DNA from 3 places in the Streptomyces sp. CA-251247 genome. Region 2 is predicted to be linked to each of the others. Evidence: riboswitches for the same ligand, from Rfam matches in the RefSeq annotation. Region 2 holds a riboswitch; each other region holds the start of a gene.
What was found. A riboswitch is a leader RNA that binds a small molecule or an ion and turns the genes downstream of it on or off. The one in region 2 is predicted to bind cobalamin.
Positions count from the first base shown of each region.

Region 1 (9,609 bases), 3.6 Mb from region 2:
CGCCGGCGCCGTTCAGGACATGGTCACGCTCTTCTTCTCCACCCGCCGGGACGGCCGTTCGCTCGGCCAGATCGCCCGTGACGAGATAGGGCCCTTCGGCGGAGCCGCCGCGCTGATCGCGGTGTTCGCCATCATGATCATCCTGCTGGCGGTGCTGGCGCTGGTCATCGTCAACGCGCTGGCCGACTCACCCTGGGGCGTCTTCTCGATCGCCATGACCATCCCGATCGCCCTCTTCATGGGCGTGTATCTGCGGGTTCTGCGGCCCGGCAGAGTCACCGAGGTCTCGGTCATCGGTGTGGCGCTGCTGCTGCTCGCCATCATCTCGGGCGGCTGGGTCGCGGAGTCCTCGCTCGCGGAGACCTTCACCCTGGAGGCCGGCACGCTGGTCATCTGGATGATCGTCTACGGCTTCCTCGCGTCGGTGCTGCCGGTGTGGATGCTGCTGGCACCTCGCGACTACCTCTCCACGTTCATGAAGGTCGGCACCATCGTGCTGCTGGCCCTCGGCGTGGTGATAGCGCTGCCGACCCTGAAGATGGACGCGGTCACCGAGTTCGCCGGCCGGGGCGACGGTCCGGTGTTCGCCGGATCGATGTTCCCCTTCGTGTTCATCACCATCGCCTGCGGCGCGCTCTCCGGCTTCCACTCCCTGGTCTCCTCGGGCACCACCCCGAAGATGGTCCAGAAGGAGACGCAGATCCGGATGATCGGCTACGGCGCGATGCTGACGGAGTCGTTCGTCGCGATCATGGCGATGATCACGGCCTGCATCATCGACCCGGGTCTCTACTTCGCGGTCAACTCACCGGCCGGTGTCATCGGTCCCACGGTCGAGACCGCGTCCCAGGCCGTCGCCAATCTCGGCTTCACCATCACACCCGACCAACTGGCCCAGGCGGCCAAGGACGTCGAGGAGACCAGCCTGCTGTCGCGGACCGGTGGGGCGCCGACATTCGCTCTGGGCATGTCGGACATCTTCTCGTCCGTGGTCGGCGGCGCCGGGCTGAAGGCCTTCTGGTACCACTTCGCCATCATGTTCGAAGCACTGTTCATCCTCACCACGGTGGACGCGGGCACCCGGGTCGGGCGCTTCATGCTCCAGGACATGCTCGGCAACGTCTACAAGCCGTTCCGTCAGGTCAGCTGGAGGCCCGGCGTCTGGTTCGCGAGCGCGGTCGTCGTGGGCGGCTGGGGCTACTTCCTCTGGGTCGGCGTGCATGACCCGCTGGGCGGCATCAACCAGCTCTTCCCGCTGTTCGGCATCGCCAACCAGTTGCTCGCCGCCGTGGCACTCGCCGTCTGCACCACGCTGCTGGTGAAGTCCGGCCGGCTCAAGTGGGCCTGGGTCACGGCCGTACCGCTCGCCTGGGACGCCGCCGTCACCCTCACCGCGAGCTGGCAGAAGATATTCTCCGGCGACCCACGCGTGGGCTTCTTCACCCAGCGGGACGTCTACCAGTCGGCCATCGACGAGGGCAAGATCCTGCCTCCCGCCAAGACCATGGACGACATGCACACGGTGGTCACCAACTCCACGGTCGACGGAGCGCTCTCGGCTCTCTTCGCACTCTTGATCATCGTGGTCATCGCGGACGCGGGACGCGTCTGCTACAACGCGATCCGGCATCCCGAGAGCGTGAAACTGTCCGAGGTTGCGTACACCGAGTCGAAGATCGTCGCACCGGCCGGACTGATCCCCACCAAGGAGGAGAAGGCCGAGATGGCAGCCGTGGAGGAGAACGTTCCCGCAGCGAGCGGTTCGGCATGAGCACCACGACCAGGGCCCGCCACGTCTTCGGCCGGATCCGGTGGTACGTCAGGGAGTTCACCGGCGAATCGGCCTACGACCGGTACGTCGACCACACCCGCAGCTGCGACCCGGACGCGGACGTGATGAGCCGCCGCGCTTTCGAGCGCAGCCGGACGGACGCACGCGAAGCCGATCCCCGCGAAGGCTTCCGCTGCTGCTGAACGGCTGAAGGGCCCCTGAAGGGCCGCTGCGTTCCCCCGGGAACGCGGCGGCCCTTCGCCGTGAAACCGTGCGCCCACGGGCCGGACCGGGCCCCCGCCGGGGCGTCCCAAGGGCCGTACCGGCCGGGATCACCGGGGCAATGCCACAACTCCCGCGCGCCGCCCCGACACAACATGTGGGGGGTGCCGCAACTGGCGGCCCCCACATGTATGCTCGACCTCGCTGTCGCCGCAGGGGAATCCGGTGCGAATCCGGAACTGTCCCGCAACGGTGTGATGTGGTGCGCTTTGTCGTACCCGAGAGTCCGAAGACCTGCCGACGGTGCATCCGGTTCGACCGATCCGGGTGCCGAGACGTCCGGGCCTCGCGGTTGGGCCGGTGGACGCCGTGCGGAGTGCTGCCCTGCCCTGGGCGCGTACTGCCCGACGGCCCCGCCTCCCCCCCGACGGCCCAGAGCCGAGCGAGGGAGAGCACCACGTGACCATCGCGCCAGCCGATCCGGCAGCAGGCATCGCCGAGCAGCTCGAGGACGGCCCCGGGACCGCGCTGCTGCGGATCCTGACCGACCTCACCGCCGATCTGCCCGACACCGACCCCGGCCGCGTCGCCGCCGCCGCGCTGCGGGGCCGGCACGCCGGTTCGGACACGGCCGAGCTCCGTGGGCTCGCCACCGACGCGGCCGCGGGTCTGATCTCCGAGGACCCCGCCTACTCCCGGCTCGCCGCCCGTCTGTTGACCGGGACGATCGCCGAAGAGGCGTCGGGCCAGGGCGCGGTGTCCTTCTCCGCCTCCGTCGCGGTCGGACACACCGAGGGTCTGATCGCCGACCGGACCGCCGCGTTCGTCACGCTGCACGCGGACCGCCTGGACGCCCTCATCGACACCGAGGCGGACGACCGTTTCGGCTACTTCGGCCTGCGCACCCTCTACAGCCGCTATCTGCTCCGGCACCCGATCACCCGTCAGGTGATCGAGACGCCTCAGCACTTCATGCTGCGGGTCGCCTGTGGTCTGGCCGAGAACGACAGCGTGCGCGCGCTGGACGAGGTGGCCGACCTCTACGGCCTGATGAGCCGCCTCGACTACCTCCCCTCCTCCCCCACGCTGTTCAACTCCGGTACCCGCCACCCCCAGATGTCCTCCTGCTATCTGCTGGACTCGCCGGCGGACGAGCTGGACTCGATCTACGACCGGTACCACCAGGTCGCCCGGCTCTCCAAGCACGCCGGCGGCATCGGACTGTCGTACTCCCGCATCCGCGCCCGCGGTTCCCTGATCAGGGGCACCAACGGCCATTCCAACGGCATCGTGCCGTTCCTGAAGACCCTCGACGCCTCGGTCGCCGCGGTGAACCAGGGCGGACGTCGCAAGGGCGCGGCCGCCGTCTACCTGGAGACCTGGCACGCGGACATCGAGGAGTTCCTGGAGCTGCGCGACAACACCGGCGAGGACGCCCGGCGTACGCACAATCTGAACCTCGCGCACTGGATTCCCGACGAGTTCATGCGCCGTGTCGACGCCGACGCCCCGTGGTCGCTGTTCTCGCCTGCCGACGTCCCCGAGCTCGTCGACCTGTGGGGCGACGCGTTCGACGCGGCGTACCGCGACGCCGAGGCGAAGGGCCTGGCCCGCAAGACCATGCCCGCGCGTGAGCTGTACGGCCGGATGATGCGCACGCTCGCGCAGACCGGCAACGGCTGGATGACCTTCAAGGACTCCTCCAACCGCACGGCCAACCAGACCGCCGAGCCCGGCCACACCGTGCACTCGTCCAACCTGTGCACCGAGATCCTGGAGGTGACGGACGACGGCGAGACGGCCGTCTGCAACCTCGGCTCGGTGAACCTCGGCGCGTTCGTGCTGGCGGACGGCGCCGGTGAGGGGATCGACTGGGAGCGCCTGGACGAGGCCGTCCGGACCGCCGTCACCTTCCTCGACCGCGTCGTCGACATCAACTTCTACCCGACCGAGCAGGCCGGCCGCTCCAACGCCAAGTGGCGTCCGGTGGGCCTCGGCGCGATGGGTCTTCAGGACGTCTTCTTCAAGCTGCGGCTGCCGTTCGACTCCCCCGCCGCCCGCGCCCTGTCGACCCGCATCGCCGAGCGCATCATGCTCGCCGCGTACGAGGCGTCCGCCGACCTCGCCGAGCGCAACGGGCCCCTGCCCGCCTGGGAGAAGACCCGTACCGCGCGCGGTGTGCTGCACCCCGACCACTACGGCGTCGAGCTCAACTGGCCCGAGCGCTGGGCCGCCCTGCGGGAACGTATCGCCACGACCGGCATGCGCAACTCGCTGCTCCTCGCCATCGCCCCGACGGCGACGATCGCCTCCATCGCGGGCGTCTACGAGTGCATCGAGCCGCAGGTCTCCAACCTCTTCAAGCGCGAGACGCTCAGCGGTGAGTTCCTCCAGGTCAACGCCTACCTGGTGGAGGAGCTGAAGCGGCTCGGCGTGTGGGACGCGCAGTCCCGTGAGGCGCTGCGCGAGTCCAGCGGTTCGGTGCAGGGCTTCAGCTGGATCCCGGCCGATGTGCGCGAGCTGTACCGCACGGCGTGGGAGATCCCGCAGCGCGGTCTGATCGACATGGCCGCGGCCCGCACCCCGTTCCTCGACCAGTCGCAGTCGCTGAATCTGTTCCTCGAGACGCCGACCATCGGGAAGCTCAGCTCGATGTACGCGTACGCCTGGAAGCAGGGTCTGAAGACGACGTACTACCTGCGCTCGCGCCCCGCGACCCGGATCGCCCGTGCGGCCGGCTCCGGAGCCGCGACCACGGCCCCCATCCCCGTACAGGCGACGCCGGAGACCGACGCGGTCGCCTGCTCCCTGGAGAACCCCGAGTCCTGCGAGGCCTGCCAGTAATGAGTGCTCCCGAGAAGAACCTGCTCGACCCGGGATTCGAGCTGACCCTGCGTCCGATGCGCTACCCGGACTTCTACGAGCGCTACCGCGACGCGATCAAGAACACCTGGACCGTCGAGGAGGTCGACCTCCACTCCGACGTGTCCGACCTCGCCAAGCTGTCCCCCGGTGAGCAGCACATGATCGGCCGGCTGGTCGCGTTCTTCGCGACGGGCGACTCGATCGTCTCCAACAACCTGGTGCTCACGCTCTACAAGCACATCAACTCCCCCGAGGCGCGGCTGTATCTGAGCCGTCAGCTCTTCGAGGAGGCGGTGCACGTCCAGTTCTATCTGACGCTGCTGGACACCTACCTCCCCGACCCGGACGACCGGGCGGCCGCGTTCGACGCGGTCGAGGAGATCCCCTCCATCCGTGAGAAGGCGCAGTTCTGCTTCCGGTGGATGGACTCGGTCGAGAAGATCGACCGGCTGGAGACGCAGGCCGACCGCCGGCGCTTCCTGCTGAACCTGATCTGCTTCGCGGCGTGCATCGAGGGACTGTTCTTCTACGGCGCGTTCGCCTACGTCTACTGGTTCCGCTCCCGCGGGCTGCTGCACGGCCTCGCCACCGGCACCAACTGGGTGTTCCGCGACGAGACCATGCACATGAACTTCGCCTTCGAGGTGGTGGACACGGTCCGCAAGGAGGAGCCGGAGCTCTTCGACGACGCGCTGCGTCAGCAGGTCACCGACATGCTGAAGGAGGCGGTCGAGGCGGAGCTGCAGTTCGGCCGTGACCTGTGCGGCGACGGTCTGCCGGGCATGAACACCGAGTCCATGCGTGAGTATCTCCAGTGTGTCGCCGACCAGCGGCTCACCCGGCTGGGCTTCGCGCCGGTGTACGGGTCGGAGAACCCGTTCTCCTTCATGGAGTTGCAGGGTGTCCAGGAGCTGACGAACTTCTTCGAGCGCCGTCCGTCCGCCTACCAGGTGGCGGTCGAGGGCTCGGTCGGCTTCGACGACGACTTCTAGGCTGCCGACAGGCCGACAGGCCGTACTAGGCCGCCTTGCCCCAGTCGCGCCCCGCCCCCTGGTGAAGCCGGGGTGCGGGGCGCCGGCCGTGGGCCCCAGCGGTGGTCGTGGCTGCGGGACGCCCGGACTCCAGGCGTCCCGCGGCCTCCCGCAGCTGACGGTCGACGGCACGGTCCCTGGCATGCCCCACCAGGGACGGAAGAGTGATCAGTGCGAACAGGGCGATCACGAACAGGTACTCCAGGAATGCGTTCATGTCCTCCACTGTCGTCCTCGGACGGCAAAGAAGTCAGTGGCAGGACTGTCATGAACCATCGAATTACTGCCACACTGGGGCCATGCTGAAAAACGTGGCCGCCGTCCTCCTTGAGGGCGTGCATCCCTTCGAACTCGGCGTGATCAGCGAGGTGTTCGGCCTCGACCGGAGCGAGGACGGCATGCCCGTCTACGACTTCGCCGTGGTCTCCGCCGCGGGACCCACGCTGCACACGCACGCCGGGTTCAGCATCACCACACAGCACGGCCTGGAGCGGCTGGAGGACGCGGATCTGATCGCCGTTCCCACCGGCGGCGACTACCCGACCCGGGACTACCCCAAGGAGTTGCTGGACGCGCTGCGCCGCGCGGTCGACCGGGGCGCTCGGGTGATCAGCGTCTGCACGGGCGCCTTCGTCCTCGGTGCGGCGGGACTGCTCGACGGCCGCCGCTGCACCACCCACTGGCGGCACACCGGCATCCTGGCCGAGCGCCATCCGCTGGCCGTCGTCGACCCCGACGTGCTGTACGTGGACGAGGGTTCGGTCATCACCTCGGCCGGCACCGCCGCCGCGATCGACGCCTGCCTCCATGTGGTGCGCCAGGAGCACGGCCCGGAGGTCGCCAACCACATCGCCCGGCGGATGGTGGTGCCGCCGCATCGCGACGGCGGCCAGGCGCAGTACATCGAACGCCCGCTTCCGCGGACCCGGTGCGACACGGTCGGCGACGTCCTCGCCTGGATGGAACGGCATCTGGACCGCGAGATGACCGTGGAACAGCTCGCGGAGCGTGCCCACATGTCACCGCGGACCTTCGCCCGCCGCTTCCAGCAGGAGACCGGGACGACGCCCTACCGCTGGCTGCTGCGACAGCGGGTGCTGCTGTCGCAGGAGCTGCTGGAGTCGACGGACGACACGGTGGACACGATCGCGGGACGGTCCGGGTTCGGCAACGCGGCGGCGCTGCGCCACCACTTCCTCCGCACCCTCGGCACCACGCCGAACGCCTACCGCCGCACCTTCCGCGGACCGGTGCGGACCGTCGCCTGACGGCTCACTCGTTGGGCACGACCGGGTAGCGCGGCGTGCCCTCGGCCATCTGCCGCAGCGCGTCCTTGCGCTCCCGCTTGGAGAGCCGGTCGATGTACAGGTAGCCGTACAGGTGGTCCGTCTCGTGCTGGAGGCAGCGCGCGAAATAGCCGGTGCCACGCACCTTGATCGGGTTGCCCTGGGCGTCCTGGCCGCGCACCACCGCGTAGTCGGGGCGGGCCAGCGAGGCGTAGGCGGTCGGGACGGAGAGGCAGCCCTCGTTGGCGTCGTCCAGCACGCGCAGCTCCGGAGGCAGCTCCTCCAGGACCGGGTTGCAGACCACACCGACGTGCCGCACACCGTCGTCGTCGGGGCAGTCGTAGACGAAGACCTTCTGGTCCACGCCGATCTGGTTGGCGGCCAGGCCGACGCCCTCGGCGGTGCGCTGGCTCGCGAACATGTCGTCGATCAGCGAGGCGAGCTTGTCGTCGAAGGCGGTGACGTCCTTGCACTCCGTGTGGAGGACGGGGTTGCCGACGACCGTGATCGGGCGCGAGGTGCCCCGCTCGCGATGGGCGAGCTCACGTGCCTCGCAGTCCTCCGTGTCCACGACGAAACCATCGTTGACCTGCTGGTCCGTCTCCTGCTGCGACGCCATGTCAGCCGTACGCCTTCCTCAATACCCGATGCGAGCCCGGTGGCCGGTCACTCTGTGTCCGTACAGCCTACGGGCAGGCGTCAGCAGACTTCCTCGAGATCCCGCCACTCGCGGGTGTCCGGGCTGTCCGCGACCCACCCGTCGAGCAGTCCGCGCACCAGACCGGCGGGGGCGGCGATGCCGCACTCGCGCTCCGGCGACCACAGATCGCCGGCCGTACGGTGGCCGAGCGGGCCGGGATGGCCGGGCTCGCTGTGATCGTGCGGATCGAGGTGCTCGCCCTCGCCCTCGGCGCTCGGCATCCGGCTCTCGGAACAGGCCCGGCACAGCAGTCGTACCGACGAGGACCAGTCCTCGGCGGCGAATCCGGCGTCCGACGCCAGCTGCTCCAGGGCGTCCCGGTCGGCCTCGGTGGCCGCCTCCAGCAGTACCACCCAGGTGGGCACAGGAGACGGCGCCCAGAGCTCGATCTCGTCGAAGACGGGGTAGGACGGGCCCGCGGACGTGGTCCGCTCGCCGTTCGGCACACCGTCGTGCAGCACGACCTCGCCCCAGCGGCGGCCGGAGGAGGGCAGCGGGATCGACAGCACCTCTATCCGGGCCGGGTCGAGCCTGCGGCCCCACACCACTTCGGCCTCGCCCTCGGGCGACAGCCGTACGGCGGCGCTGCCGAGGTCCATGCCGACCGGTTCGCCGTTCGCCGCGGCCGCACCGGCGCCACCCGCGCGGGTGGGGCTGCCGGGCACCTTGAGCCCGTACGCCTGCCAGGCACGGCGGGCGAGCGGCCAGTCCTGGAGGGCGGTGGCCGCGATGCCGACGTTCCACCAGTCGGGGGCCCCGGTCTCCTTGTCCAGCAGGGCGACCGCGCGCAGACCGGCGGCCCTGGCCTGCTCCCAGTCGTGCCGGAACTTGTGCAGCAGGGCGAGATTGAACCAGGACTCGGAGAGCCAGGGCTCAAGGTCCGCCGCTCGTGTCAGCAGAGCGCCCGCGTCCTCGTACCGGCCGTCGCCGATCAGCGTGAACGCGCGGTCGGTGGCCTGCCGCCACGAGGCGGAGGGCCGATGCCGTACCTTCCCGAAGATCCTCACGATTCCCGCCTGCCGGTCGCTCGGGTCAATGCCCCCGCACGCTGCTTGTGTGTCCTCATTTGCATCCAACCATGCCCGGTCGGAGGCTGACTCATTACCCATGGGTTACCCAGGTGGGGCGGGGGCCAGACCGCCTCTCGCCAGGACTCTGGCAAGTGATTCGACCACCTCCGGCTGATAGTCCTGTCCGGTACCGAGGCGGAGCCGTTCGAGTGCCCCGAGGGCCCCGCCCGCGGAGCGTCCGCTTCCCCCTGTCAGATCGTCGTATGCGTTGACGGCACGGACAATCCGGGCGGGAAGCGGCTGTTCGCGGTACGGGTCGGCCTGGCGCTCCACGACGACGGCGACGGCGGACGGGACTCCGGTCTGGCGGACGACGGCTCCGCCGAGAAGCGCTATACGGCGCTGTTCGGGCACGGGCAGGAGGGTCGTGGCCCCGTCCGGCACGGGGTCCACGAGGGAGAGCTGGCCGATGTCGTGCATCAGCGCCGCGTACTCCAGAACGGTCAGATCGCCTCCGGTGAGCCCCAGCTCCCGCCCGACGGCGGTGGAGAGGGATGCGACCCGGCGGGCATGGCCCGGCCTGGTGTATCCGGCGATCTCCGTCGCCCGCGCGAGTGAGGCGATGGTCTGCCGGTAGGTGGTCCTGACGGCCGCGTAGCGCCGGAAGGACAGCTGGGTGAGCAGGAGGGGCACACAGAAGACGGGCAGCGCCCACAGCCCGGCG
Region 1 covers NZ_CP191861.1:5,435,328-5,444,936, reverse strand. Annotated here, with positions in the region: gene ACQPWZ_RS24270 (carbon starvation CstA family protein) at 1-1,771, shown strand, start outside; gene ACQPWZ_RS24265 (YbdD/YjiX family protein) at 1,768-1,974, shown strand; cobalamin riboswitch at 2,185-2,309, shown strand; gene ACQPWZ_RS24260 (ribonucleoside-diphosphate reductase subunit alpha) at 2,453-4,837, shown strand; gene ACQPWZ_RS24255 (ribonucleotide-diphosphate reductase subunit beta) at 4,837-5,850, shown strand; gene ACQPWZ_RS24250 (hypothetical protein) at 5,876-6,106, opposite strand; gene ACQPWZ_RS24245 (GlxA family transcriptional regulator) at 6,189-7,157, shown strand; gene def (peptide deformylase) at 7,162-7,794, opposite strand; gene ACQPWZ_RS24235 (tetratricopeptide repeat protein) at 7,875-8,882, opposite strand; gene ACQPWZ_RS24230 (HD-GYP domain-containing protein) at 8,988-9,609, opposite strand, start outside.
Region 1: another riboswitch for cobalamin. It lies ahead of ACQPWZ_RS24260 (ribonucleoside-diphosphate reductase subunit alpha); the one in region 2 lies ahead of ACQPWZ_RS08160 (cobalamin biosynthesis protein).

Region 2 (9,609 bases):
CCCGCGGAACTTGTTGACCAGGTAGCCCGCGATCAGCTCCTGGTCGGCCGCGCTCAGCAGCGCCGTCGTCCCGAAGAAGGAGGCGAACACCCCACCGCGGTCGATGTCTCCGACCACCAGCACGGGAAGCCGTGCGGCCCGCGCGATGCCCATGTTCACGATGTCCGTACGCCGCAGATTGATCTCGGCCGGACTGCCCGCCCCCTCGCAGATCACGGCTTCATACGTGCCCCGCAGCTCCTCCAGGCACTCCACGACGGTGCCGAGGAGGGCCTCCTGCCGGCCGCCGTGGTAGCCGCGGGCGCTGAGCTCCCCGACCGGCTTGCCCATCAGCACGACCTGGCTGGAGCGGTCGCTGCCCGGCTTGAGCAGGACCGGGTTCATCAGGGCGCTCGGCTCCACCCGCGCGGCCTGCGCCTGCATGGCCTGCGCGCGGCCGATCTCCGCGCCCTCACGGGTCACGAACGAATTGAGGGACATGTTCTGCCCCTTGAAGGGGGCGACCTTCACGCCCTGGCGTACGAGCCACCGGCAGATCCCGGCCGTGACGACGCTCTTACCCGCGTCGGACGTGGTGCCCGCGACCAGCAGCCCGCCGCCCTTGCGCCCGCTCATCCCCGCCTCCTTCGTGCGCGCCGGGCGCGCAGTGCGTGACCCGTGACGCGGCCCGCGGCGCAGACCGCCAGCGTCAGAAAGCCGACGCGGCGGGAGAGCCGCACGGCGCGTTCGATGTCGCCGAACTCCACGGCACGCCCTTCGGCGTTGAGGACCGGCCGGTGCTCGACGCGCCCGCCGTACGAGAGCGTTCCGCCGAGCCGGACACCGAGCGCCCCCGCGAAGGAGGCCTCCACGGGCCCGGCGTTGGGGCTGGGGTGCCGGCCGGCGTCGGCGCGCCAGGCGCGGACGGCCCCCCGGCCGTCCGTGCCCGCGAGCGCCGCGAGCCCGGCCGTGAGCCGGGCGCCGGGCCAGCCGGCCACATCGTCCAGCCGTGCCGAGGCCCAGCCGAACTTCCGGTACCGGGGCGAGAGATGCCCGACCATCGCGTCCAGGGTGTTGACCGCCCTAAAGCCCACCAGACCGGGCACGCCCGCCACGGCACCCCACACCAGGGCGCCGACCACGGCGTCGGAGGTGTTCTCGGCGACGGACTCGACGACGGCCCGCGCGATCTGCTGCTCGTCCAGACTCTGCGGATCGCGGCCGCACAGATGCGGCAGCCGCTCCCGGGCGAGCTCCACATCACCGGCGGCGAGCGCCCCGCCGATGGCCCGGGCCTCGCGTCCCAGCGATGTGCCCCCGACGACCGACCAGGTGGCGGCCGCGGTCAGGGCGACGGACGCGGCGGAACTGCCCCGCGCGCCGCGCGCGACAAGGGCCGCGGCGGCGGCCGCACCCCCGGCGCACAGCAGGGAGTGCAGCGCACCCCAGCCGCGGTGGTCACGCCACAACACACGCTCGACGGCCCCCGCGGCCCGCCCGAACGCGGCGACCGGGTGCCCCCGGCGGGGATCACCGAGAAGCAGGTCGCAGGCCAGGCCGGCGATGGAGCCGTACACGAACACTCGGTCGGCACGCACGGGTTCAGGCCGGGCTCTCGCCTCGGTGCAACCGTGAACTCAGGGCCGTACTCACAGCAGGAACGGAACCGCAGCCGGGCATGGCGATATGTCCTCACTCAGGGTGTCCGCGCCCTGGTTCGACGTGAACGGCGGTGAGAGTTCCTGGCTTCCGGGGACTGCTCCCCGGTGACAGTGGCGGGACCGCGCCGGATTTGCACCGGCTTCCTCTGCTGCCGCCGTAGATGGCCCCGGCAGTCCACCACGCCGCTCGAATGGCGTCAACTTGCCTTTGACCTGCGACGGGACAGTGTGCCGAGCCCCACACCCGAAAGCCGGGCCGGTCACCCCAAAGGGTGCCCGGCCCGGCTTTCGATGCGCGTGATGATGCTGTGGCGTCAGCTGACGATGAGGTAGATCCCGTACGTCACCGCTGCCGCACAGAGCGCGAAGCACACATAGGCGCCGGTGCGTGCCAGGGCCGCCGAGCCTCCCTGCGCGGACGCCGATTCCTGCTTGCTCAGTCCCACCACGCCCAGGGTGAACAGACCCACCAGGGCCACGGTGGCGACGAGGCTCACGCCGAAGACGGAGCCGAGAGCTGCCCAGTCGATGCTCATGCTGTTTCTGTCCTTACACCGCGGCCGTGCGGGCCGGCTCGGATTCGGGGGCCGGAGCCGGGATGGTCGTCTGGAAGTCCTGGGCCGGGGTGCCGGCCGGCGGCGGGGTGACGGCCGCGATGGCAGCCGTCACGACACCCGCGGGCTCGCCGTCCGTGCTCGTGTCGTTGACGTTGGTGTGGTCGATCACCTGACGGCGGGAGACCAGCCAGATCGCGGCGCAGGAGCCGATCAGGAAGACCACGACGGCTGCCACGCCCCAGTCGCCCTGGCGGGTGACGAGCTCCGAGCCCGCCGCCACCAGCGCGGCCGCCGGCAGGGTCAGACCCCAGGCGACGAACATCCGGGTGGCGGTGGACCAGCGGACCACGCCGCCCTTGCGGCCGAGGCCCGCGCCCATCACCGCGCCGGAGCAGGAGTGCGTGGTCGACAGCGAGAAGCCGAGGTTGGAGGAGGCGAGGATGACGCTGGCCGCGCTGGTCTGGGCGGCGAAGCCCTGCTGCGGCTGGAGGTCGGTGAGGCCCTTGCCCATGGTGCGGATGATGCGCCAGCCGCCCAGGTAGGTGCCGAGCGCGATGGCGAGACCGGCGGAGAGGATGACCCACATCGGGGGGTTGGACCCGGGGGAGAGGACGCCACCGGCGATCAGGGCCAGCGTGATGATGCCCATCGTCTTCTGGGCGTCGTTGGTGCCGTGGGCCAGTGAGACGAGGCCCGCCGAGGCGATCTGACCGGCGCGGTAGCCCTTGGCGGTGGCCTTCTCGTCGGTGTTGCGGCCGATCCTGTAGGTCAGCCGGGAGGCGAGGTAGGCGGCGATGCCGGCGACCAGGGGTGCCGCGATCGCGGGGATCAGCACCTTGGTGACGACGGTGCCGCCGTTGACGCCGCTGACGCCGACCGAGGCGATCGTGGCGCCGACCAGTCCGCCCATGAGGGCGTGCGAGGAGCTGGAGGGCAGGCCGATCAGCCAGGTGAGCAGATTCCAGAGGATGGCGCCGACGAGCGCCGCGAAGATGACTTCTGGGGTGATGCCTGACTCGGTGACGATGCCGCTGGAGATCGTCTTGGCGACCTCCACGGACAGGAACGCGCCGACGAGGTTGAGCACGGCGGACATGGCCACCGCGGTCTTGGGCTTCAGGGCTCCGGTCGAGATGGTCGTCGCCATCGCATTGGCGGTGTCGTGGAAACCGTTCGTGAAATCGAACACGAGAGCCGTCACGATCACGATCGCGAGCAGCAGCGTGATGTGTTCCATTTACCCAGGCAATCTATGGACGTCAGTGGCCAGTGGAACCTAGGAAACCTGAGTGAACGGAAGATGAACTGACGCGGGCTTTGCGGTGTCTCCAAGTGAGGGTCTGTGACTCCGCTTTCACTCGGTGGTGCAAACAGGCCTCTCCAGGGGTCCGATCTTCGATTCCGTGATCTGCGTCACGCCCGGCCCCTCGGCGCCCGCGGCGGCCTGGCAGGATCGCCGCATGACCGATGCGGAGCGGCAGGAGACCATCGACCGGGCATGGCGCGACCTCGTGGCCACGGCCCGCAGGACGGCGGCGGAAGGCCTGGTCGTCGGCACATCGGGCAATGTCTCGGTACGGGCCGGCGACCTCGTCCTGGTCACCCCGAGCGGAGTGCCCTACGACCGGCTCACCCCCGAGGACACCGTCGCCGTCGACCTCGACGGCCACCAGGTCCTCGGTGACCTGAGGCCCACCAGCGAGCTGCCGCTGCATCTGGAGGTCTACCGCGGCACCTCGGCGAGGGCCGTGGTGCACACCCACGCCGTGCACGCCACGGCCGTCTCCACCCTCGTCCCCACGCTGCCGCCGATCCACTACATGACGGCGGCGCTGGGCGGACCCGTCCGCGTCGCCCCCTACGCCCTCTACGGCTCGGACGAGCTGGCCGCCGCCATGCGGGCGGCCCTGGAGGACCGCACCGCCTGCCTGCTCCGGAACCACGGCACCGTCGCCTACGGCGACACCCTCGACCAGGCGTACGACCGCACCGCCCAGCTGGAGTGGATGTGCCGGCTCTGGCTGACCGCATCCTCGGTGCCCGGTCGCACCCCCACCCTGCTCTCCGACGCCCAGCTGGCCGAGGTCGGGGAGAAACTCCGGGGCTACGGCCAGGGCCGCTGACACCGGTGGCGTCCGTCCACTGGCAGGGCGGCCCGCCGGTACCGACACTGGAGCAGTGCGCCCGGCTACAGCGACGGCAGCGGCCGTCACCACTCTGATAGGTGTCGGCGCGGCCGCGTTCGCGGCCGGCCGCTACGCCAGCGACGCCGCGCTCAAGGCGCCGCCCGGCCGCCCGCTGCCCGGCGAGCCGAAGCTCACCGTGCACGCCGTGGCGGCCGGCCGGGTCACGCTCACGCGCAGCCTGGCGTCCCGGCGCCCCGGCAGATACGGGCTCGTCGGCCCCGGCATCCACGCCATCGTCGGCCCGGTGCTCGACGACGTGCCGCACGCGGCCGACACGCTCGTGCGCCGCCTGGAGCGGGTGGTCCTCGGCACCCTCGGTCCGGGCACCCGCGTCCGGATGACGCCGCAGCTGTACCACGGCAGTCCGCGGGAGGCGCTCGACATCGACTGCTCCGAGGTCAGCATCCCCGGCGAACTCGGCCCGCTGCCCGCCTGGTTCGTGCCGGGCATCCGCGGCACCTGGGTGATCGCCGTGCACGGTCTCGGCACCACCCGCGAACACCCCCTGAACCTGCTGCCGTTCCTGCGGACCCAGCGCTGCCCGGTGCTCGGGCTCGGCTACCGCGGCGACCCCGACGCACCCAGGTCCCCCGACGGCCTCAACCACCTCGGCGACTCGGAATGGCGCGACCTCGACGCCGCCATCCGCTTCGCCGTACGCCAGGGCGCCGAACAGATCGTCGTCCACGGCTGGTCCACCGGCGCCTCCATGGCCCTGTACGCCGCCGCCAACTCCGGTCTGCGCGACCGGATCAGCGGCCTCGTCCTCGACTCCCCGGTCCTCGACTGGGAAGCCACCCTGCGCGGTCTGGCCTCCGCCCGCCGCGCCCCCGCCGTCCTGCTGCCCCTGGCCGTCCGGGCCGCACAGGGCAGGACGGGCCTGTACGGCGACCGGCTGCGGGCCGTCGCCGACCCCAGCGTCCTGACGGCGCCCACCCTGATCTTCCACGGCCCCGACGACACGCTCGCGCCCTGGCAGCGCTCCCGCGACCTCGCGGCCGCCCGCCCCGATCTGGTCAGCCTCCAGACGGTCCGCGAGGCCCCTCACGCGGCCATGTGGAACGCCGGTCCGGCCCACTACGAAGAGGCGCTGCGCCGCTTCCTCACCCCCCTTCTGTAGGCGGCCCACCAGGTTCCGTTTGGGCTTTCGGGCCGACAGCGGGAACACTGCTCCCTGTGACGTCCCGAAAGCCTGATGAGCAATTGGCGCGCAACTCCAGACTCCGTCTTGTCCGCCCGCGGTCACTGGCCGCCGCACGACGGGCCGTGACGACCCGGCGCACCCGGCCGGCACCCAGGCCCCCCGAGGGCACACCCCCGCCCGCGGAGCTCGCCCGTCAGGCGCGGGCGGTCCTCGCGGACGCCGTCCGCATCGCCCGCTGGGCGGCCGTCGAGAGGGACCCCAGCACCGCTTCGCTCGCCGACCGCGCGCAGGAACGGGCCGCCGCCGCACTGGAGTTGACACCGCTCCAGGTCCGCACCGGCTGGGACCGGGCCCGTCTCGCCGGTCTGGTCGAACTGCACGGCGACACCGCACGGCCCGGCTGGCGTCTGCGCGCCTGGGACCGCGACGACATGGCCGTGCTGCGCGGCTGGGTCGCCCTCTTCGACGCCTGGTCGCTGATCCACCCGGCCCCCGCCGACGTCGCCCCCACGGCGGTCGCCGAGGTCGTCGAGGCCGTCCCCCAACTGCTCTCGCTCCTCCAGCTCTCCGCCGGCCCGGTCCTGGTGCCCGCTCTGCTCGACCTGCTGGAGCAGCGCGTCGCCGAACTGCGCGAGGAGCGCTGCGAGGTGCCGTACGGCCTCCAGGAGCAGCCCGTCCCCGGCGCATCGGACGCCCCGCTGCCTCTGCTGCTCGACTGGGCCCTGGAGGGTCTGTCCGCCGTCGGCGCCCTGACGCTCGACGCGGGCAGCTCCGCCACGCTCACCCCGCTCGGCAACTGGGCGGTGTGGGTCAAGCTCGAACAGATCTGTGTCGCCGCCCAGAGCCCCGCCGGCAACATCGAGCAGTCGGCCGAGGACATGCTCCGCGGCTGCGCCCGCCTCACCCCGGGACCGGCCCGTGCCGAGTACCGCGCCTGGCTGGCCGCCCGTACGGTCTCCAGCGCCGTCGCCGAACTTCTCGGCGTCGCCCGCGGCGAGGACGCCCTGCTGCGCGGACTCGCCTTCGAGGCGCTGCGCGTCGTCGGCGCCCCTGCCGAGGGCGAGGTCCGTACCGCCGCGCACGAGCCCTCGCTGCGCCCCTACGCGCTGCTGTGGCTCGCGGAGTACGACGGGGCCGATCCCGAGGACGCCGCCGAGGTCCTCACCCGGGAGGAAGCCACCTGGCTCTGGGTGGACACCGCGGCGGCGGTCGCCGACCACGGGGAGCCCCAACTGCTGCTGCGCCACCTCGACTCGGCGGTCCAGGGCACGGTCCCGGCGCTCCTCGACGAGGTCCGCGCCGGCGGCCACCCCCGCACCGTCCAGGTCCTGGTCGCGCTCGCGGCCGCACATCCGGACCCGGCACTCGCCAAGGCCGTGCGCCGGGCGGCGTTCCAGGTGCACACCGGCGGCGCCTGAGGGCCGTCCCGGAGCGGTGTCCGTAACCGGAGGGGCCGGGACCCGGCCCCTCCGGTTACGCCGTCCCCGGTGCGTACGTGCCGAAGCTCCAGACATTGCCCTCGATGTCGCGCGCCATGTAGTCCCGCGCCCCGTAGTCCTGATCGGTGGGCGGCATCACCACGTCCACCCCGTGCTCCACGGCCTTGCCGTGGTGCGCGTCGACATCGTCGACATGGACGAAGACACCCGCGGGCCCGGCGTCCGTCATCAGCTTGTCGAACTCGCCGCCGGTGCCCTTGCTGCCCAGCATCACCATGCCGTTCCCGTACATCAGCTCGGCATGGACCACCCGGCCGTCCTCGTCCTCGTACACCGCGTGCTCGGTGAAGCCGAAGGCCTCGGTGAGCTGCTTGATCGCGGCCTTGGCGTCCGCATAGACCAGGGTCGGACTGATGCTCGGTGACTGTGCCATTCCGATCACTCCTTCATGCTCGACGGTGGGGATGTGATCTGGGTCTCAGTCTGGCACCGGCCACCGACAGCGCCCGGAGCCCCGCCCGGACCGTCAGGCGAAGGTGTTGCAGCGCGCCATGTCACCGGTGCGGTAGCCCGTGTAGAACCACTGCTGGCGCTGCGCCGCCGAGCCGTGCGTCCAGGACTCGGGGGTGACGCGGCCCTGGAACCTCTCCTGGATCCGGTCGTCGCCGACCGCGGCCGCCGCGTCCAGGCCGTCCCGGATGTCGGCGTCCGTCAGCGTCGTCAGTACCGGCCTGCCGGTGCGCTCGTCGGGGGTGGTCGTGGCGTGGTGCGCCCAGACGCCCGCGTAGCAGTCGGCCTGGAGCTCCACCCGCACCGCGTTGCTGTTCGCGCCCTGCCGGCCGTCCTGGGCGCGCTGGAGGGTGCCCATCAGGTTCTGCACGTGGTGGCCGTACTCATGGGCCACCACGTACGCCTGGGCGAACGGCCCGCCCGTCGACCCGAACTTCGTCCGCAGGTCGTCGAAGAAGCCGAGGTCCAGGTAGACCTGCCGGTCGGCGGGGCAGTAGAACGGCCCCACCGCCGCGGTCGCGGCCCCGCACGCGGTGCCCACCTGTCCGGTGAACATCACGGTGCGGGCGTCTGTGTAGCGCCCCTGCCGCCGCGGGAACTCCGCACGCCAGTAGTCCTGCACGCTGTTGACCACGGCGACGATCCGGCAGTCCTCGCGGGTGTTGGCGTCCGACCCCCGCCGGCACGCCTGGTCGACCTCGGCCTGGGTGGAGGCCGTCGGGGCCGGGGCGGTGTCGCCCGAGGAGAGGCCGAGCTGTTCGGGCCCGACGCCGAAGAACAGGCCGAGGATCAGCGCGATGATTCCCGCGATGCCGCCGCCGATGGTCGCCCTGCCGCCGGGGACGCGGCTGCCGCGCACGTCCCGGACCTCGGACGTGTCCAGATCGGCGTCGTCGTCGAACTGCATGAGCCACCACCCTCGGCTGCGCGGGCGTGGCGCCGGCCCGCCGCCGGCGCCACCTGGCGCCGAGTATTGATCATTCCGTGGCGACTCGCCCCTTTTGCCGCGATCGCGTCCTGATGGGCCCGCCCAGGCCTTCCCGGGGGCCGTGGCCCCCGGCCCCAGCAGCGGCACAACCACTTGCACCGCCCGGTTAGACTGGCCTCCATGGCCATTCTCCTTGCGCATTAGACGGCGTCGAAGCTTCCGCGACCGTCCCTTCCGCCGTCCACCCGCCCTGGAGTCTGTCCGTGATCACCGCTTCCGGCATCGAGTTGCGCGCCGGCGCGCGCGTACTCATCGAGTCCGCTTCCTTCCGTATCGCCAAGGGCGACCGCATCGGCCTGGTCGGCCGCAACGGCGCCGGCAAGACCACGCTCACCAAGTGCCTCGCGGGTGAGGGCATCCCCGCGGCCGGCACCATCACCCGCTCCGGCGAGGTCGGATACCTCCCGCAGGACCCGCGCACCGGCGACCTCGACACTCTCGCCCGCGACCGGATCCTCTCCGCCCGCGACCTCGACTCCGTGCTGAAGAAGATGCGCGAGAACGAGGACCGGATGGCGAACGGCCAGGGAGCCACCCGCGAGAAGGCGATGAAGAAGTACGAGCGCCTGGAGACGGAGTTCCTCACCAAGGGCGGATACGCCGCCGAGGCCGAGGCCGCCACCATCGCCGCCGCGCTCGGGCTCCCCGACCGGGTGCTCGGCCAGCCCCTGCACACGCTCTCCGGTGGTCAGCGCCGCCGGGTCGAGCTCGCCCGCATCCTGTTCTCGGACGCCGACACCCTGCTCCTGGACGAGCCGACGAACCACCTCGACGCCGACTCCATCGTCTGGCTGCGCGACTACCTGAAGACCTACCGCGGCGGCTTCATCGTCATCTCCCACGACGTCGACCTGGTCGAGACGGTCGTGAACAAGGTCTTCTATCTGGACGCCAACCGCTCGAACATCGACGTCTACAACATGGGCTGGAAGCTGTACCAGCAGCAGCGCGAGGCCGACGAGAAGCGCCGTAAGCGCGAACGCCAGAACGCCGAGAAGAAGGCCGCGGCGCTCAACTCCCAGGCCGACAAGATGCGCGCCAAGGCCACCAAGACCGTCGCCGCGCAGAACATGGCCCGGCGCGCCGAGCGCCTGCTCTCGGGTCTGGACGACGTACGCATGGCCGACAAGGTCGCCAAGCTGCGC
Region 2 covers NZ_CP191861.1:1,830,446-1,840,054, reverse strand. Annotated here, with positions in the region: gene ACQPWZ_RS08165 (cobyric acid synthase) at 1-615, opposite strand, end outside; gene ACQPWZ_RS08160 (cobalamin biosynthesis protein) at 612-1,577, opposite strand; cobalamin riboswitch at 1,697-1,835, opposite strand; gene ACQPWZ_RS08155 (hypothetical protein) at 1,955-2,176, opposite strand; gene ACQPWZ_RS08150 (inorganic phosphate transporter) at 2,190-3,434, opposite strand; gene ACQPWZ_RS08145 (class II aldolase/adducin family protein) at 3,658-4,320, shown strand; gene ACQPWZ_RS08140 (alpha/beta hydrolase) at 4,376-5,503, shown strand; gene ACQPWZ_RS08135 (hypothetical protein) at 5,650-6,945, shown strand; gene ACQPWZ_RS08130 (VOC family protein) at 7,001-7,399, opposite strand; gene ypfJ (KPN_02809 family neutral zinc metallopeptidase) at 7,493-8,383, opposite strand; gene ACQPWZ_RS08120 (ABC-F family ATP-binding cassette domain-containing protein) at 8,668-9,609, shown strand, end outside.

Region 3 (9,609 bases), 1.0 Mb from region 2:
ACAACCTCGTGCCGGCCCTGCGGCACGCCCTGGACCGTACGGACCGCCCCACCATCGCCGCCCTCACCGCCGTCCTCGCCGCCCTGTGGTCCACCGACTCCAGCTTCCACCGCCTCTCCGCCCTCGCCGCGGACACCGGCCCGCCGCTCTCGCACTACTACCCCGAGCCCGAAGATGTCGAAGTCGCCCGCGCCGCTGCGGTGTTGTGCACGGCGGCCCTGTTCATGGGGCACGGCCCGGCCGCCGTACGCCAGCTGGTCACCCTCAGGCGGCTGCCCCCGGCCCCGCCGGACACGCTGCTGCGCGCCATCGCGGTCGTGCTGAGCGCGATACCCGAGATGCTTCCGCCCGACTACGACGTGCTGCGAGGGCTCTGCGACGACGAGCAGCCGCTGGTCGCCGGTGTCGCCGAATGCATCGCCACCTATGTCTGGGAGTTCGGGCACGACATCGACCGCGCGCTCGCCTCGGCCCGCCGGATACTCGCGGAGCTGGCTTCGGCCGACAATCCGTCCATGCAGCTCATGGGGCACTCCCGGCTGAGCGAGCTGTGCTTGCGGACGGGGCGGGGCGAGGAGGCGTACGAGCACCTCAAGGCGGCGCTCGAGGTCGTGCCGCGGCTCGGCGACGGGCACGACTACGTCTTCATCCGTACGAGTCTCGTCCTCGCCTGCCTGCAGCGCGGGGACCCCGACGAGGCCGACTACTGGCTGCGGCAGACGGAGAACGACAACACCCCTGAGCTGGACGCCTTCTACCGGCCCGGCCTCGGCGGGCGAGCCGAGATCGCGCTCGCCCGGGGACTGACGGAGGTCGGGCTCGACCTGTGGCGCGCCGCCGTGGACCGGATGCCCGGGGCCTCCTCGACGCACAGCGGCGACCTCTGGCTGGACCCGTGGGCGGTGCAGATCCAGTCGGCGGCGGTGACGGCGCATGCGCACGCCGCCCGTCTCGAGATGGTCGCGGAGCCGCTCGGCCGGCTGCGCCGAGGGCTGCGGACTCTGCTCGCCGGTCCGTCGGGCTCACCCATGGAGCTCGTTCTGTTCGGGACGGTGCTGCATGCCCTTGGCATGGCGGGACTCGCCTCCGGCGATGCCGATGCCGATGCCGATGCCGATGCCGTACGGATGATCGCGCTGGCCGAACAACTGCGGGTGTTCCGTGAGTTCCCGAGCATGTCGGCGGCCCGGGCCCGGCAGGCGGTCGAAGCCGCCGGGAACGCCGCCGGGGCGGCGTACGCCGACGCGGTGTCGGAGTACGCCGCCCTGGAGCGGGACGAGCTGCGGGAAGCAGCCCGCGAGCTCATCTCGGGTCGCGGTTGAACGACGCGGTCGACCAGCGGTAGCCGAGCGCGGCCAGGCCGATGGACCAGGCGATGGCGAGCCACCCGTTGTGGCCGATCTCGGTGCCGAGCAGCAGACCGCGCAGGGTCTCGATGGCCGGGGTGAAGGGCTGGTACTCGGCGATGGGCTGGAACCAGCCCGGCATCGCGTCGATCGGCGTGAACGCGCTGGAGATGAGCGGGAGCAGGATCAGCGGCATCGCGCTGTTGCTGGCGGCCTCGGCGTTCGGGCTGGCCATACCCATCCCGACGGCGATCCAGGTGAGCGCCAGGGCGAAGAGCACGAGCAGTCCGAATGCCGCGAGCCACTCCAGGGCGGTGGCGTCGGTGGAGCGGAAGCCGATGGCCACCGCCACGGCGCCGACGAGGACCACACTGGCAACCGACTGCAGGACGCTGCCGACAACATGTCCGATCAGCACCGAGCCCCGGTGGATCGCCATCGTGCGGAAGCGGGCGATGATCCCCTCGGACATGTCCGTGGAGACGGACACCGCCGCCCCGATGACCGTGCTGCCGATGGTCATCAGCAGGATGCCCGGGACGACATAGGCGATGTACTCGGATCTGTCGGCTCCGCCGCCGCCGATGCCCGCGCTCATCACCTCGCCGAAGATGTAGACGAACAGCAGCAGCAGCATGACCGGCGTGAGCAGCAGGTTCAGGGTCAGCGACGGATAGCGCCGGGCGTGGAGCAGGTTGCGCCGCAGCATCGTGTTCGAGTCACGGACGGCGAGAGAGAGGGCGCTCATCGGACGGTCTCCTTGGACTGGTTGGGGACGGCGGTGGAGCCGGCAGAGGGGCCGGCGGTGGGGCCGGTCAGGGCGAAGAACACGTCGTCGAGGTCGGGGGTGTGCACGGTCAGCTCGTCCGCCTCGACTCCGGCGGAGTCCAGCCAGTCGAGAATCGAGCGCAGCTCACGCTGGCTGCCGTCGCTCGGGATCTGCAACGACAGCGACTCGTCGTCGCGGGTGACCTCGCGCAGGGCGACGGCGGCCGCCTGATAGGCAGTCGGATCGGTGAAGCGGATCCGGACGTGCCCGCCCGGGATGCGCCGCTTCAGCTCGTCGGCGCTCCCTTCGGCGACGAGCCTCCCGTCGCTCAGGACGGCGATGCGGTCGGCGAGTTCGTCCGCCTCTTCCAGATACTGCGTGGTGAGGAAGACGGTGACGCCGCCGGAGACCAACTCACGGATGATGCCCCACATGTTGTGCCGGGCCCGCGGGTCGAGTCCGGTGGTCGGCTCGTCCAGAAAGATGATCCGCGGGTCACCGACCAGCGTCATGGCGATGTCGAGCCGGCGCTTCATGCCACCGGAGTAGGTGGATGCGGGCTTCTTCGCCGCGTCCGTGAGGTCGAATCGCTCCAGCAACTCGGCTGCGGTACGCCGTCCTTCGGTGCGGGAGAGGTGGTGCAGGTCCGCCATCAGGAGCATGTTCTCCTCGCCGGTGATCAGACCGTCGACAGCGGAGAACTGCCCGGTGACACCGATCGCGGCCCGCACCGCCTGCGGCTCGGCAGCCAGATCGTGGCCGCCGACGTGCAGTTCGCCGCTGTCGGCCGCGATGAGCGTGGAGAGGATCTTCACGGCGGTGGTCTTGCCGGCGCCGTTCGGGCCCAGGAGGGAGAAGATCGTGCCCTGCGGCACGGCCAGGTCGATGCCGTCGAGGACCTTCTTCTCGCCGAAGGCCTTGTGCAGCCCCTTGGCTGCGATGGCGAGTCCGTTCGATGTCGATGTCATGCCGCAGAGCTTGCGGCAGAGCGGGTTCAGCACGGTTTCAGCGCGGTTTCAGCGCCCTGGAACCGCCCGCCCGAGCAACAGCCGCGACGTACGCCGCGGCCTTGTGCCGACCAATTCCTCAGGTCACAGCGGAGACACCTGAGTCTCCGCCGGCCAGAGGCGACCTCTAGGGTGCCCTTCATGTGGTCACAGCAGCCGGGGGACGGCCAGAACCCGTACGCGGGGCAGAACAATCCGTATCAGCAGACGGGCCCCTACGGGCCTCCGCAGCAGGAGCCGTGGGCGGGCTCGCCGACGATGCCGGCCGGTGCGCCGCAGCCGCCTCCTCGTGGCGGCCGTCGTACGTCCACGGTCATCGCTGTCGCTGCCGCTCTCGTCGTGGTCGTCGCCGCCGGAGTGACCGGATTCGTGGTCCTGGGCGGGGACGAGGGAAAGACCGCGGATCCCGGCCCGACGACGTCCGCTTCGGGCAGCCCGGCCGACGACAACCCGCGTGACACGGACGGCCCGAAGCCGGTCGTCGCGGGCTGGAAGGTGGTGGTGAATCCCAAGCGGGGCATCGCCTTCGACGTTCCCCCGCAGTGGGGTCTGAAGGGTCCTGGCTGGGTCAACTACGTTGCCGACGACCGGGATCCGGAGGAGAAGCCCCTCATCGGGATGTCGAGCCCCGCGATGCTCAAGGAGAAGTGGTGCCGGTCCGACGCCGCCATGGACGGCTCTCCCGAGGACACGGCACTCGCGTCGGCGGGCACCCGCGGGGACAGCGGCGCCAAGACCATCGAGGACGCGGCGCGCAGCAGTGTGTCCCTGTGGCTGTACGGCGCGTACACCCAGCCGGACAAGAAGAGCATCAAGGCGGGTGCGGTGGAGCCGTACACCACCGCCTCCGGGATCAAGGGAAGCCTGGCGACGGGCGTGTCCACGGGGGCGCCGAAGAAGGGCAAGTGCGACACCGACGGCAAGGTCACCACCTTCGCCTTCAAGGACCCGGGCGGCGACTTCGTCTCCTGGACCTTCGTGGGCGCGAAGGGTGTGGCGGACGAGGTTCCGGACGCGACGGTGCGGAAGATCCTGGCGACGGTCCGGCTGACTTCGTAGGGGCGTCGGGCCGACACCCGAACAGCGCCGTCGGGCAGCGGTACCTCGTCCGCCCGCATGCCGTGCATCACCGTCCGGATGATGAGCGGTGGTGTCGGTGTGGCCTGCGGGGCTCTAGGCTGGTGGGTGCAGCTGGTTCGCCGTGCCTGCCAGGTACGTGCGTCGCAAGAGGGAACCCGGTGGGAATCCGGGACTGCCCCGCAGCGGTGAGCGGGAACGACCGCCGTCATACGCACTGGGTCCGGTACGGGCCCGGGAAGCGACGGCCAGTAGGTGTCCGCCGGGAGATGTCCGGCAGGCGTGCCCGTGAGTCCGAAGACCTGCCCGCTGTCCGCGCACGACCGATCGTGCGCGGAAATCCCGGTGACCTCGAGGGCGGGTCGGCGTACATACCGACGGGCACATGCGTCACCGACGCATCGCTCCCCCGTCCGGTCTGTGCTCCCTTCGCCTTCACCTTCGCCGGGTGACAGGAAACTCGCGAAGGAGAGTTCAGTGACAGCGAAGCCCGCAGCCGCGGCAGCACGGTCCACCGTCCACGGATACCCCCGTCAGGGGCCGAACCGTGAACTGAAGAAGGCCATCGAGGGCTATTGGAAGGGCCGCGTCTCCGCCGCGGCCCTGGAAGAGACCGCCCGGGACCTGCGTCGTTCGAACTGGCAGCAACTGGCCGAAGCCGGGATCCACGAGGTCCCGACCGGTGACTTCTCGTACTACGACCACGTCCTCGACACGAGCGTGATGGTCGGCGCTCTCCCCTCCCGCCACCGCGCCGCCGTCGAGGCGGACGCCCTGGCCGGGTACTTCGCCATGTCGCGCGGTACCCAGGACGTCGCCCCGCTCGAGATGACCAAGTGGTTCGACACCAACTACCACTACCTCGTACCGGAACTGGGTCCCGGCACCGTCTTCACCGCCGACTCCACCAAGCAGGTCACCGAGTTGAAGGAAGCGCTGGCCCTCGGTCACACGGCCCGGCCGGTGCTGGTCGGCCCGATCACCTACCTTCTGCTGGCCAAGCCCGCCCCCGGCGTGGCGCCCGGTTTCGACCCCCTGACCCTGCTCGACCGGCTGCTGCCGGTGTACGCGGAGGTGCTCGCCGATCTGCGGGCGGCCGGGGCGGACTGGGTGCAGTTGGACGAGCCCGCACTGGTCCAGGACCGCACGCCGGCCGAACTGAACGCCGCCGAACGCGCCTACCGCGACCTCGGCACCCTCACCGACCGGCCCAAGCTGCTGGTGGCCTCGTACTTCGACCGCCTCGGCGAGGCGCTGCCCGTACTCGCCAAGGCTCCCGTGGACGGCCTGGCACTCGACTTCACCGACGCCGCCGCGGCCAATCTCGATGCCCTGGCCGCCGTCGGCGGACTGCCCGGCAAGCGCCTGGTCGCGGGCGTCGTCAACGGGCGCAACATCTGGATCAACGACTTCGAGAAGTCGCTGACGATCCTCGGCACGCTGCTCGGCCTCGCCGACCGGGTCGACGTGGCCTCCTCCTGCTCGCTGCTGCACGTCCCGCTGGACAGTTCCGCGGAACGCGACATCGACCCGCAGATCCACCGGTGGCTCGCCTTCGCCCGGCAGAAGACCTCCGAGATCGTCACCCTGGCCCGGGGTCTCGGCGAGGGAACCGACACCATCGCGGCCGAACTCGCCGCCAACCGCGCCGACCTCGCCTCCCGCGCCGGTTCCGCCCTCACGCGCGACCCGGCGGTGCGGGCCCGGGTTGCCGGGGTGACGGACACCGACGGGCGCCGCTCCCAGCCGTACGCCGAACGCGCCGTGGCGCAGCGTGCCCACCTCGGCCTGCCCCTGCTGCCCACCACCACGATCGGCTCGTTCCCGCAGACCACCGAACTGCGCACCGCACGCGCCGACCTGCGCCGCGGACGGATCGACACCGCGGCCTACGAGGAGCGGATCAAGGCCGAGATCCAGGAGGTGATCGCCTTCCAGGAGAAGACCGGCATCGACGTCCTGGTCCACGGCGAGCCCGAACGCAACGACATGGTGCAGTACTTCGCCGAGCAGCTCACGGGCTACCTCGCCACCCAGCACGGCTGGGTCCAGTCCTACGGCACGCGCTACGTCCGGCCGCCGATCCTCGCGGGCGACATCTCCCGCCCCGAGCCGATGACGGTTCGCTGGACCTCGTACGCGCAGTCCCTGACCGGCCGTCCGGTCAAGGGCATGCTCACCGGCCCCGTCACGATGCTCGCCTGGTCCTTCGTCCGCGACGACCAGCCGCTCGGCGACACCGCGCGCCAGGTCGCCCTCGCCCTCCGCGACGAGGTGAACGACCTGGAGAATGCGGGAAGTTCGGTGATCCAGGTCGACGAGCCGGCCCTGCGGGAGACCCTTCCGCTGCGCTCGGCCGACCATGCGGACTACCTGGCCTGGGCCACGGAGTCCTTCCGACTGGCGACCAGCGGCGTGCGTCCGGACACCCAGATCCACACCCATATGTGCTACGCCGAGTTCGGCGACATCGTGCAGGCCATCGACGACCTCGACGCCGACGTGATCAGCCTGGAGGCCGCTCGCTCGCACATGCAGGTGGCGCGTGAACTCGCCGAGCACGGATACCCGCGCGAAGCCGGTCCCGGTGTGTACGACATCCACTCACCGCGCATCCCCGGTGTCTCCGAGGCGGCAGACCTGCTCCGCAAGGGCCTTCAGGCCATCCCGGCCGAGCGCCTGTGGGTCAACCCCGACTGCGGCCTCAAGACGCGCGACTGGCCGGAGACCCGTGCGTCCCTCGAGAACCTCGTCGCCGCGGCACGCGAGGTGAGGTCGGAACTGCCCGCCTCCTGAGGCGGTGCGGGGTGGGGAGGAACCGCCGTTCCTCCCCACCCTGTCGGCTTCTTTCCTACTCCGCGATGAGCGCGACGAACTGCCAGGCCCACACGAGGTGGACCAGAACGCAGGTGCCCCAAGCGGTGTTTCCCCGGATCCCGTTCTGCCGCACCGCGGCCCATCCGGCGGCCAGCAGCAGCGCGGAGGCCACGCACAGGGCCCAGGACAGGGCGAGCCACGGCGTGGACGGCTCGGTCAGCAGCCTGAGCAGCGCCAGCGGGGCCAGCGCCAGCAGAGGCCGGGCCCATGTGCTGTCGTTCGCTCGGCGCGTGGTCTTGATGTCGGTCACAGGTCCCCCCGGACTCGTTCCCCCGGTTGTTGTGTCGCGCCCCTCGTGGTCACGGAGGTCTCGACCATGTCCGGCACCTGTGTGGTCCGGGCGCCGAGCACGCAGGGGACTTTACCTTCGCATTGATCACTTGGCTACGGCCGAATGGCCCTGGGACAGACGAGGTTGGCGTATCGCGGGCCAGGTTCTGCAGATGTGCTTCCCGGTGGGCGTTTTGCGCGGAAGCCCTCCTGCGGGCTCCCCTTCGCCATCGCGATCCTCAACGCCTGTGACTTCGGTGGATCGCCGCGCCCGGCCACCCACCCCGCGTACGCGCGAGCAGTTGCCGAAGTCGCTCGCCGACAGTGACAGGCTGGTTCTGGGCAGCCACTTCCTGTCGCCGCCAGCCGGCCCGGTCGTCCCGTTCCCCCACCACTACCCATGGAGGACAAGCATGACGGTGAACAAACCGCCGGTCACTCTGGACGACGTCCGGGACGCCGCCGCTCGTATCGAGGGCGTCGCACACCGCACCCCTGTGGTGCACTCGCGGACGCTGGACGCGCTCGTCGGCGCCGAGGTCTTCCTCAAGTGCGAGAACTTCCAGCGCATCGGCGCCTTCAAGTTCCGGGGTGCGTACAACGCCGCCTCGCGCCTGACGCCCGATCAGCTCTCCCGCGGCATCGCCGCGTACTCCTCGGGCAACCATGCCCAGGCGGTCGCCCTCGCGGCGCGGGAATTGGGCACCACGGCGGTGATCCTCATGCCGGAGGACACCCCTCAGTCCAAGACCGACGCCGCCGTCGGCTACGGCGCGGAGATCGTCACCTACGACCGCTACACCGGCGACCGGGTCGCCATCGGCAACGCCCTGGCCGCCGAGCGCGGCCTCGCGCTCGTCCCGCCCTACGAGCATCCCCATGTCATCGCCGGACAGGGCACCGCAGCCCTGGAGTTGATGGACGAGGTGGGCGAACTCGGCGCCCTGGTGGTGCCGGTCGGCGGCGGCGGACTGATCGCGGGCAGTGCGACCGCGGCGAAGGGCGTGCATCCACGGACCCGCGTCATCGGGGTCGAACCGGAGGCCGGGGACGACACCAAGCGGTCCCTGGAGGCGGGCACACGGGTCGCCGTTCCCGTACCGCGCACGATCGCCGACGGCCAGGCGGCGGAGACACCGGGCGAGCTGACGTTCTCCGTCAACCGGCGCCTCGTCGACGGGATCGCCCTTGTCAGCGACGACGAGATCCGTGAGGCGATGCGGTTCGCCTTCGAACGCCTGAAGATCGTCCTCGAACCCAGCGGCGCGACTGCCCTGGCGGCCCTGCTGGCAGGTGCGGTGGACCGCCTGCCGGGCCGCGTCGGCCTGATCCTCTCCGGGGGCAACATCAGCACACGTCGCTTCGCGGAACTCTGCGCGAGCTGAACGGGGCGGGTCGGCGGACGGCCATGGCCTCGTGCGCGTTCGGTAGCCGGCCGGCCACGCCGGTGATGCGTCCGACCGCGCCAAGATTTTTTCGCGCAGGATGTCGAAAACGAGGGCCCTGGCTACGACCTGTCCGTGAGAGCCACAGACACCGAAGGAGACAACGCCATGAGCAAGATCGTCACCGGCGCCACGATGTCCCTCGACGGCTACATCGCCGGCCCCGGAGAGAGCGGCTTCGACCTGCTGTTCCAGTGGTACGGCAACGGCGACGTCGAGATCCCGTCCGCCAGTCCCGATGTGCCGCCGATCCGCGTCTCCGCCGCGAGCGCGGGGCTGGTCAAGCCGGAGTGGGAGAGCACCGGTGCACTCGTCGTCGGGCGGTACCTCTACGACATGACGAACGCCTGGGGCGGGCGCCACCCGATGGACGTGACCACCGTCGTGCTCACCCACCAGCGCCCTGACGACCGCCCCGAGGACGACGAGAACTTCGTCTTCGTCACCGAGGGCATCGAGGCCGCGGTGACCAGGGCGAAGGAGGTGGCAGGGGACAAGAACGTCGTCGTCAACGGTGGGCAGATGGCGCGGCAGTGCCTGGAGGCCGGGCTGCTCGACGAGGTCGGCGTCGAGCTCGTACCGGTCGTCCTGGGCGGCGGGAAGACGCTGTTCGGCGAACTCGGCGCCACGCCGGTGGAGTTCGAGGGCCCCGTCGCGGTCGTCGAAGGCACCGGCGTCACCCACTTGCGGTACCGGGTGAAGAAGTAGGGCGACGGTGGTCGCCCAGCGGCCAGCCGGTTCGGCGCTGTGCCCGGCACAGCGCCGTACGCGCGCCCGCTCGACGCGACGAGGCGCCGACACTCGGATACCGTTGTTCG
Region 3 covers NZ_CP191861.1:803,863-813,471, forward strand. Annotated here, with positions in the region: gene ACQPWZ_RS03415 (ATP-binding protein) at 1-1,322, shown strand, start outside; gene ACQPWZ_RS03420 (ABC transporter permease) at 1,303-2,094, opposite strand; gene ACQPWZ_RS03425 (ATP-binding cassette domain-containing protein) at 2,091-3,083, opposite strand; gene ACQPWZ_RS03430 (hypothetical protein) at 3,264-4,181, shown strand; cobalamin riboswitch at 4,298-4,523, shown strand; gene metE (5-methyltetrahydropteroyltriglutamate--homocysteine S-methyltransferase) at 4,677-6,995, shown strand; gene ACQPWZ_RS03440 (hypothetical protein) at 7,051-7,326, opposite strand; gene ACQPWZ_RS03445 (pyridoxal-phosphate dependent enzyme) at 7,760-8,731, shown strand; gene ACQPWZ_RS03450 (dihydrofolate reductase family protein) at 8,900-9,499, shown strand.
Region 3: another riboswitch for cobalamin. It lies ahead of metE (5-methyltetrahydropteroyltriglutamate--homocysteine S-methyltransferase); the one in region 2 lies ahead of ACQPWZ_RS08160 (cobalamin biosynthesis protein).